Regions from separate parts of the Nesterenkonia sp. DZ6 genome, predicted to be linked through region 1. Evidence: riboswitches for the same ligand, from Rfam matches in the RefSeq annotation. Region 1 holds a riboswitch; the other holds the start of a gene.

Region 1 (4,149 bases):
TCATACTGCGCCGGAACACCGTCGGGGAACCAGCCCATCAGGGAACGCACCAGCGTGGGGGCGGTGTAGTAGGTGGTGACCTGGTGGCGTTCGATGATCTCGAAGTGGCGGCCCTCATGCGGAGTGTTCGGCGTGCCCTCGAAGATCACCTGGGTGGCGCCGGCGGCCAGCGGGCCGTAGATCTCATAGGTGTGCGCGGTGACCCAGGCCAGGTCGGCGGTGCACCAGTGGACGTCCTGGGTGCGCCGCTCCGGGTCAGGGTGGGCGAAGAGCCGCAGGTAGGTGTACAGGGCCCCGGTGAGGTAGCCGCCGGTGGTGTGGACGAGTCCCTTGGGCTTGCCGGTGGTCCCGGAGGTGTACATGATGAACAGCTCGGTCTCGGCGTCGAAGAACTCCGGGGTGTGCTCGGGGGAGGCGGTCTCGACCACCTCGTGCCACCAGAGGTCCCGCTCCGGCGTCCATTCCACGGGGGAGTCTGTGCGGTTGATCACCAGGACGTGTTCGAGGTTGCCGCCGTGCTCGGCGGTGGCCTCGACGACGGCGGCATCAGCGTTGGCCTTCACCGGCACGGCCCTGCCGCGGCGGAACTGACCATCGGTGGTGACCAGCAGCTTCGCCCCGGTGTCCTCGACACGGAACTTCAGCGCCTCGGCGGAGAATCCGCCGAAGACCAGCGAGTGCACCGCGCCGACCCGGGCGCAGGCCAGCGTGATCACGATGGTCTCCACCAGCACCGGAAGGTAGATCACCACGCGGTCCCCGCGGGTGATGCCCATGCTGGTCAGCGCGTTCGCCGCCTGGTTGACCCGACGGCCCAGCTCGGCGTAGCTGACGTCCTCGCGGTCTCCGGGCTCGCCTTCGAAGTGCAGCGCGATCTTCTCCCCGCGTCCCGCGGCGACGTGGCGGTCCACGCAGTTCACCGCGGCGTTGAGCGTCCCGCCCTCATACCAGCCGATCTTCGGACCGCGCTGGGTGACCGGGTTCGGCGGGGTCCAGGAGTGGGTGGTCTCCCACGGGGTCGACCAGTCCAACAGGGTGGCGGCCGCGGACCAGAATGCCATGCGCTGGTCCTCGTCCTGCGGGTCCGTCCAGGCGTGCACGTCGGCGCTCAACGGATCCGAGGGCACGATCGCGGAGCGCTGGTCCTTGCACGAGGGTGTTGTTTCGGGGGTGTCGCGGTGCGTCGGGTCTTCGGGAGTGGCCGCGGCTGCGGGCACGGTGGATCGAGGGTGGATGCTCAACAAGGGTCCTTCGGGTCAGCTCAGGGTGGTCAGGGTCTTGAACTCGTGCTGGTGGAAGACCAGCCCAGGAGCGCCCTCGGTGAAGCCCAGGTCCAGGATCTCCAGCACGATGATGTCGTGGTCCCCGGCGCGGACCCGGTCGTAGATCCGGGTGCGCAGCCACATCGGGACCCCATCGAGCAGCAGCGCCGAGCCGTGGAGCTGGTAGTCCACCCCGGTGAATCGGTTGGCGCGGTCCTTGGACGCGATCTGCCTGCACAGCCCGTTCTGATCGCGGCCGAGCACCGAGATGCCCAGTTCGCCGCCGCTGCGCTCAAGCTTCGGCCAGGTGGAGGAATCGTGCTGCACCGCCAGGGTGACCAGGGGCGGCTCCAGCGAGACGCCCACCGTGAAGGTGGACGCGATGATCGCCTCAGGTGTCCCATCGACCTCCGCGCCGACGGCGACGACGCCCTGCGGAAACTGTGCCAGGGCGTGGCGCAGCGCAAAGGAGTCCACACGGGACGCGGCGGTGGGGTTCTCAAGGGTGCGAGCAGGAACAGACATGCAGATCAACTCCATCGGTCCTGGCGTTAGCACCCGGCGAATCCGGGTTGCTGCGGCGTCTCTGAGCCAGATCTCTCAGCCGCTCGGGATGGTGACACCTCAACGCTACGCGTCGTCTCGCCGACCAGCAAGAATCGTTCGCACTGTGAGACGCCATATGACATTCGGCGCTGGTGTCACCACCGAACGTGTCCTTGATCTGCTGGATGAACACACCTGGTCACAACGGAGGTCAGGGTGGACGACGTTCATGGATATGGTTCGCCCGGCTCGGCGCTGGTCCGTCAGTCGGAGTCTGGCTTCCGCCGTCGTCCGAACTTGACGGATGAGCCCCTGCATCCTCTATATTGAGCCTCATCACCATCCAGAGCGACCGAGGGATCTGGCCCGAAGACGTCGCAGCAACCCGGGCATGCCGGGTGCTACCGCCAGAATCGATGGAGGAAAGAATGAACATTAAGCTGCCTGTGCCCCAGAATCTGCGCGACGCCATTGAGCGTGTCGGCCTCTCCGCGCTCGACCGAGAGCGCAGCCGTGAGCTCGCCCGCGATGAGGTCACGGACCTCGTGGCAGGTGGCATCGGACGGCTTCGCGTGCCGGAGCCGGCTGGTGGATACGGCTTGGACTGGGTGCAGACCACCGAGGTCCTCCTGGAGCTCGCCGCCCAGGACAGCAACATCCCGCAGGTGCTGCGCGGCCACTTCGCGGTCCAGGAGGATCTGCTGTGGCGCTGCGACGCCCGACCTGACTCCGCCCCTGACTCCGCGCCTGACGCCCGGCCCGATGCCCAGCCCGATGCCCGGCGCGTCGTGCAGCGCTGGCTCGCCAGGTTGGCCGCAGGGGAGCTGGTCGGCAACGCCTGGACCGAACCGGGCAAGGGCGGCTTCCACCAGTCCGGCACCATGGTCAGCGAGACCGACGACGGGCCCAGGGTCACAGGGGTGAAGTACTACACCACCGGTGCGATCTTCGCGGACTGGCTCGACGTCACCGCCCGGGACGCCGCGGGCAATGAGCTCGCCGTGCTGGTGCGCCGGGACCAGCCCGGAGTGCAGATCGACGACGACTGGGACGGCTTTGGACAGCGCACCACCGGCTCCGGCACCGCGCGGCTGACCGACGCCGTGGTGGAGGAGTCGGAGCTGCGCGGACTGACCGATCGCTTCCCGTACCAGACTGCGCTCTACCAGCACTTCCTGCTGATCGTGCTCGCCGGCGTCGTCGAGGCCGCGGCACGGGACGCCGCAACGCTGCTGCATGAGCGCTCGAGGACCTTCTCCCACGCCAACACCCGCACCCCACGCACCGATCCGCAGCTGCTCCAGGCCGTCGGAGAGGTGGATGCCGTGGCGGCGCTGGCGCGTGCGCAGGTCCTCGCCACCGCCGCGAGCCTCGATGCCGCCTTCGCCGCGCGAAGCGCCACGGAACAAGCCCAGATCGAGGCGGCCAACGCGGTGGAGCTTGCCACCGGACGCGCCCAGGTGGCGCTGCATCGGCCCGTGCTGGAGGCGGTCACCCGGATCTTCGACGTCCTCGGCGCCTCCGGGGTGAGCCAGTCCCGGAGTCTCGACCGGCACTGGCGCAACGCCCGCACCGTCACCAGCCACAACCCCTGGGTCTACAAGGCCCGGATCGCCGGGGACCACCGGGTCAACGGCGCCGAGCCGGTCCGGCTGTGGAGCGTCGGCGAACCGGACACCGCGAGTCAGTCTGCGGTGGCCAGCCCGCCAGCGACCCCGATCGGCGCGTAGAAGAACGCCGCGAAGAACGCCTGAGAACCGGCCCCACCCGACGAGCTCCGATGCTGCACCTTACGCGCAGCCTCGACGCGCAGACATCGATGCCAACCACTGAGTCGAACCTCAAGGAGAACTGCACATGACCTACCCGACCACCGAGTCCGGCAAGCGCGAGATCCTGTTCAACGCCTTCGACATGAACTGCGTGGTGCACCAGTCCCCGGGGCTGTGGCGGCACCCGGAGGACCGCGCCCGGGAATACAACACGATCGGGTACTGGACCGAGGTCGCGCAGATCCTCGAGCGAGGCCTCTTCGACGGACTGTTCATCGCCGATGTGCTGGGCCCCTATGACGTCTTCGGCTCGAACCCGGAGGCCGCGCTGCGCTCCGGGGCGCAGATCCCGCTGCAGGACCCGTTCCTGCTGGTCTCGGCGATGGCCGCGGTCACCAAGAACCTGGGCTTCGGCATCACCGCCGGCACCGCCTACGAGCACCCCTACCCGTTCTCCCGACGGCTGGGCACCCTGGACCACCTCACCGGCGGCCGGGTGGGCTGGAACGTGGTCACCGGGTACCTGCCATCGGCCGCGCAGAACATGGGCCAGGACGATCAGATGGAGC
Region 2 (4,149 bases), 210 kb from region 1:
GGCGCGCCAGTCCCAGCCCGGCCTGCGGCGCCGGGCCGCCGTAATAGTCGCCGCCGGCGAAATGGGGATCGTTCTCCACAGCCAGCACCTGGGCCTGGCCGAAGGCGATCTGCTCCGCGGTGGAGGCCGCTCCGCAGGCGAAGACGGCCACGCCTTCGACCATCTCCGGGTAGGTCACGGCCCATTCCAGCGCCCGGGCGCCTCCCATGGATCCGCCGATCACCGTGTGGAACTTCCGAATGCCCAGGGCATGAGCCAGCCGGGCTTCGAGATGCACGGAGTCGCGAATGGTCACGAAGGGGAATCGGGAGCCGTAGGGCTTCCCCTCGGGATCCAGGGAGGCGGGTCCGGTGGAGCCGTAGCAGCCACCCACCATGGCCGGGGCGATCACGAACCAGCGCTCGGTGTCGATCGGGCGGCCCGGTCCGAGCAGCCCTTCCCACCATCCGATGGAGGCATCCGCCGCGGTGGCGGCGACGTGGGAGTCACCGGTGAGGGCGTGGGCGACCAGGACGGCGTTGCTGCCGTCCTCGTTCAGCGTGCCCCAGGTCTCGTAGGCGAGGGTGACTTCGGGCAGCCGCCCGCCGGCCTCGAAGGTGTACGCGCCGACCTCAGCGGTCTTCAACGCACCGGCGGGCCTGTTCCCAAAGTCATTCAGCACCTGATCACCCTAACCTCAGACCGCCGCTGCGGTTTCTTGCTTCGTCACATTGTCCGCGCCGGCCTCCGCTGCCGCGTTCACAGCGCCCTGGGCGGCCTTCTCGAAGCCCTGGTCCAGATCGGCGATGATGTCGTCGATATGCTCCAGGCCCACCGAGAGCCGGACCAGTCCGGGCTTGACTCCGGCGGCGCGCTGCTCGGCGTCGCTGAGCTGGCTGTGCGTGGTCGAGGCGGGGTGGATCACCAGGGAGCGGACGTCGCCGACATTGGCCACCAGCGAGTGCAGCTCCAGCGCGTCCACGAAGGCCTGGCCCGCCCGGGCCTGACCTGAAGCGTCGTGGGCTGCTCCTCCGGCGAGCTCGAAGGACAGCACCGCCCCGGATCCGCGGGGCAGGTACTTCTGAGCGCGCTCGAAGCAGGGGCTCGAGGGCAGACCGGAGTAGTAGACCCGTCGCACGGCGTCATGGGCCTCCAGGTACTCGGCGACCTTCTGCGCGTTCTCGACATGGCGTTCGATCCGCAGCGAGAGGGTCTCCAGCCCCAGGTTGATCTCGAAGGCGTTGTGCGGGGACAGTGCCGGACCGAGGTCGCGCAGCAGCTGGACCCGGGCCTTGAGGATGAAGGAGAGGTTGACCCCGAAGATCCCGTCGGCGCCGAGATCCCGGCCGAAGACCAGCCCGTGGTAGCTCTCGTCCGGGGTGGAGAAGCCGGGGAAGCGCTCCGGGTGGGCGAAGTAGTCGAAGCGCCCGGAGTCCACGATCACCCCGGCGATGGCCGTGCCGTGGCCGCCGAGGAATTTGGTGGCCGAGTGCACGACGACGTCGGCGCCGAAGTCGATCGGCTTGATCAGGTATGGGGTGGTCAGCGTGGAGTCGATGATCAGCGGTGCCCCGAACTCATGCGCCACCGAGGCGACGCCTTCGATGTCCAGCACGTCCCCGCGCGGGTTCGCCACGGATTCGCCGAAGAAGGCGACCGTGTTCTCCCGGGTGGCGGCGCGCCAGGATTCCAGGTCATCGGGGTCCTCCACGAAGGAGACCTCGATGCCGAACTTCGGCAGGGTGTGCTTGAAGAGGTTCTGTGTGCCGCCGTAGAGGGTGGGTGAGGCGACGATGTGGCTGCCGGCCGAAGCGATGTTCAGCAGCGCCAGCGTGGTGGCAGCCTGTCCGGAACCGACGGCGAGCGCCCCGACTCCGCCTTCGAGGGCGGCGATCTTATCCTCCACCGCCTGGACGGTGGGATTGCCGATGCGCGAGTAGATCGGGGCGATCTCCTCGAGTCCGAAGCGGCGCGCGGCGGCGGCGGTGTCCGGGAAGACGAAGGAGGTGGTCTGCTGGATCGGCAGCGCCCGTGCTCCGGTGACCGGGTCGGGGGCGACTCCGGCATGGATCTGCTGGGTCTCGAACTGCCAGGTGTTCTCGTTGCTCAAAGGATTCTCCGTTCAATGCGGCCCAGGAACCGGGCCGGATGTGAACGTCGCTGCCGGTGGTCGAGCTTCCGGCGCTGAATCCTGTACGGCCCTGTCCTGAGGACTGGGATGTTGGGCCCGCACTGGTGTGTGGCCCGCGCTTGCTGAGTGAGTCGGTGAACTGCTTCACTGACTGTTTCAGCCAGGTCGTCACCCGGGGCACCCCACCGCGAACTGGAGGGTTGCCGGCCAGCAAACCGGGGTTTTGCGCTGGCACTCTTGACCTAGGAGCAAGTCTGCATCGCGGAATGCTTCCTTGCAAGTGCGGGCCAGGGGTCGGGTTCGCAGTTCGTCATGTTCGGCCACCCTGCCGCGAGTCACTCCGGCCCGAGGAACGCGAACGGCTCCGCGGGCTCGAAGAGATCACTGACGTCGCCGGCGTGGCCGTCGGGCGGGCCATCAGCAAGATCCATGCGGCGGACACCTGAGCCTTCTCGCAGGTCGAGTCGGTCCAGGGACACCCAGATGACGCTGGGCCGCAGCGCGGAGTCGAAGAAGTAGCGACGGTCCTTGTGGTCCGCCACGGTGCGCCACTGGGTCGAGGAGATGTTCGGCTGCCCCGGAGTGCTGATCCCATAGGGGACCGACGCGTTGCGGATCACCCCGAACACCGACGCGGTCGCGATGGTGCGGTCTTCCACCTGCGGCACCGCGTTGATGTAGAAGCTTGCCCGGACATAGCGGTCGGCGGCGCGATTGGTGCCCGGGAGCATGACGGTACCGCCGATGCCGCGCCAGTAGGTGTCGATCGCCAGCTGTTGAGCGAAGGGCGGTGAATTGGTCATGACCTGGTGGGTGCGGTCGTGGTGTATCTGCAGCGTCCCGTCCAGGTACTCACAGATGGCGCTGTCCCCGGAGGCATCCGAGATCGACAGGTGCATGGTCGCCTGGCGCGGCTGCCCTGGCACGCCGGCGGTGACCACGGCGAAGTCTTCACGGGCGAGTGATTCGACCGCCTCCGTCACGGTCGCGAAGCTGTCCAGCACGTACTGGGCCCAGGCGCCGAGGGAGAGCTTCGGCCGGGCATCGTCGAGCCCCGGGTAGCGCGACTCGACCAGCCACAGGGCATTGGCGACCAGCCCCCGCTCGTTCATCCCATCGGTGGTCGAGATGTCATAGCCGGAGGCGATCACGCTGCCATAGCGGGACGTCCAGGTCAGCGACTCCGACCCGGCTCCTCCCTCGCGCGGCAGCCCCCGGGGGAAGACCCACAGATTCGTCCCCAGGTCGGCGTTCCAGTCCATGGAACGGGCCGTCAGCACACGATCCTGCTCGCCCAGGTAGACCACACGTGTGCACATCAGACTGGCCTCTCACCGAACCTGGGCTCCAACTGGGCCTCAGTGTGTCGGAGGCCATATCCGGAGGTCAACCCTGACCTAGACTCACCTTTCATGAGTGCCTCCGACAATGACGTCCTGACAGCCCTGCGCAGCGCCTTCACGCCGGGCACCTTGACCACCGACGCCGCGGAGCTCGACGCCCACGCGGTCGACCAGGGGCCGCTGGAGCATTGGCAGGTGCACCCGCCGCTCGCCGTGGTCTTTGCTGAATCGACGCAGGACGTCCAACTGCTGGTGCGACTCTCCTGCGAGCATGGCTTCGCGCTGATCACCCGCGGGGCTGGGACTTCCGTCTCCGGCGGGGCGAACTCCACCGAGGGTTCGGTGGTGCTGAACCTGACCCGGATGAACCAGATCCTGGCGATGCGACCCGAGGATGAGGTCGCCGTCGTCGAACCGGGCGTGATCAACGCCGACCTCAACGCCGCCGCCGCAGAACACGGGCTGATGTACGCCCCGGATCCGGCGAGCTACCGCACCTCCACCATCGGCGGCAATGTCGCCACCAACGCCGGCGGGCTGCGCTGTGCGAAGTACGGGGTGACCCGCGATTCGGTGCTTGCCCTGGACGTGGTGCTCGCCGACGGCACGCTGATCCACACCGGACAGGCCACCTTCAAGGGCGTCGCCGGCTATGACCTGACCAGCCTGTTCGTCGGCTCCGAGGGGACCCTCGGC

The links. A riboswitch is a leader RNA that binds a small molecule or an ion and turns the genes downstream of it on or off. The one in region 1 is predicted to bind S-adenosylmethionine.
Region 2: another riboswitch for S-adenosylmethionine. It lies ahead of LTH93_RS04410 (O-acetylhomoserine aminocarboxypropyltransferase/cysteine synthase family protein); the one in region 1 lies ahead of LTH93_RS05375 (acyl-CoA dehydrogenase family protein).

The regions. Positions count from the first base shown of each region.
Region 1 is NZ_JAJOYW010000001.1:1,199,117-1,203,265, reverse strand. Features, by position in the region: gene acs (acetate--CoA ligase) at 1-1,112, opposite strand, end outside; gene LTH93_RS05380 (flavin reductase family protein) at 1,257-1,787, opposite strand; SAM riboswitch class I at 1,796-1,882, opposite strand; SAM riboswitch class I at 2,145-2,231, shown strand; gene LTH93_RS05375 (acyl-CoA dehydrogenase family protein) at 2,237-3,538, shown strand; gene LTH93_RS05370 (LLM class flavin-dependent oxidoreductase) at 3,666-4,149, shown strand, end outside.
Region 2 is NZ_JAJOYW010000001.1:987,903-992,051, forward strand. Features, by position in the region: gene metX (homoserine O-acetyltransferase MetX) at 1-661, opposite strand, end outside; gene LTH93_RS04410 (O-acetylhomoserine aminocarboxypropyltransferase/cysteine synthase family protein) at 677-2,089, opposite strand; SAM riboswitch class IV at 2,221-2,353, opposite strand; gene LTH93_RS04415 (linear amide C-N hydrolase) at 2,446-3,429, opposite strand; gene LTH93_RS04420 (FAD-binding oxidoreductase) at 3,523-4,149, shown strand, end outside.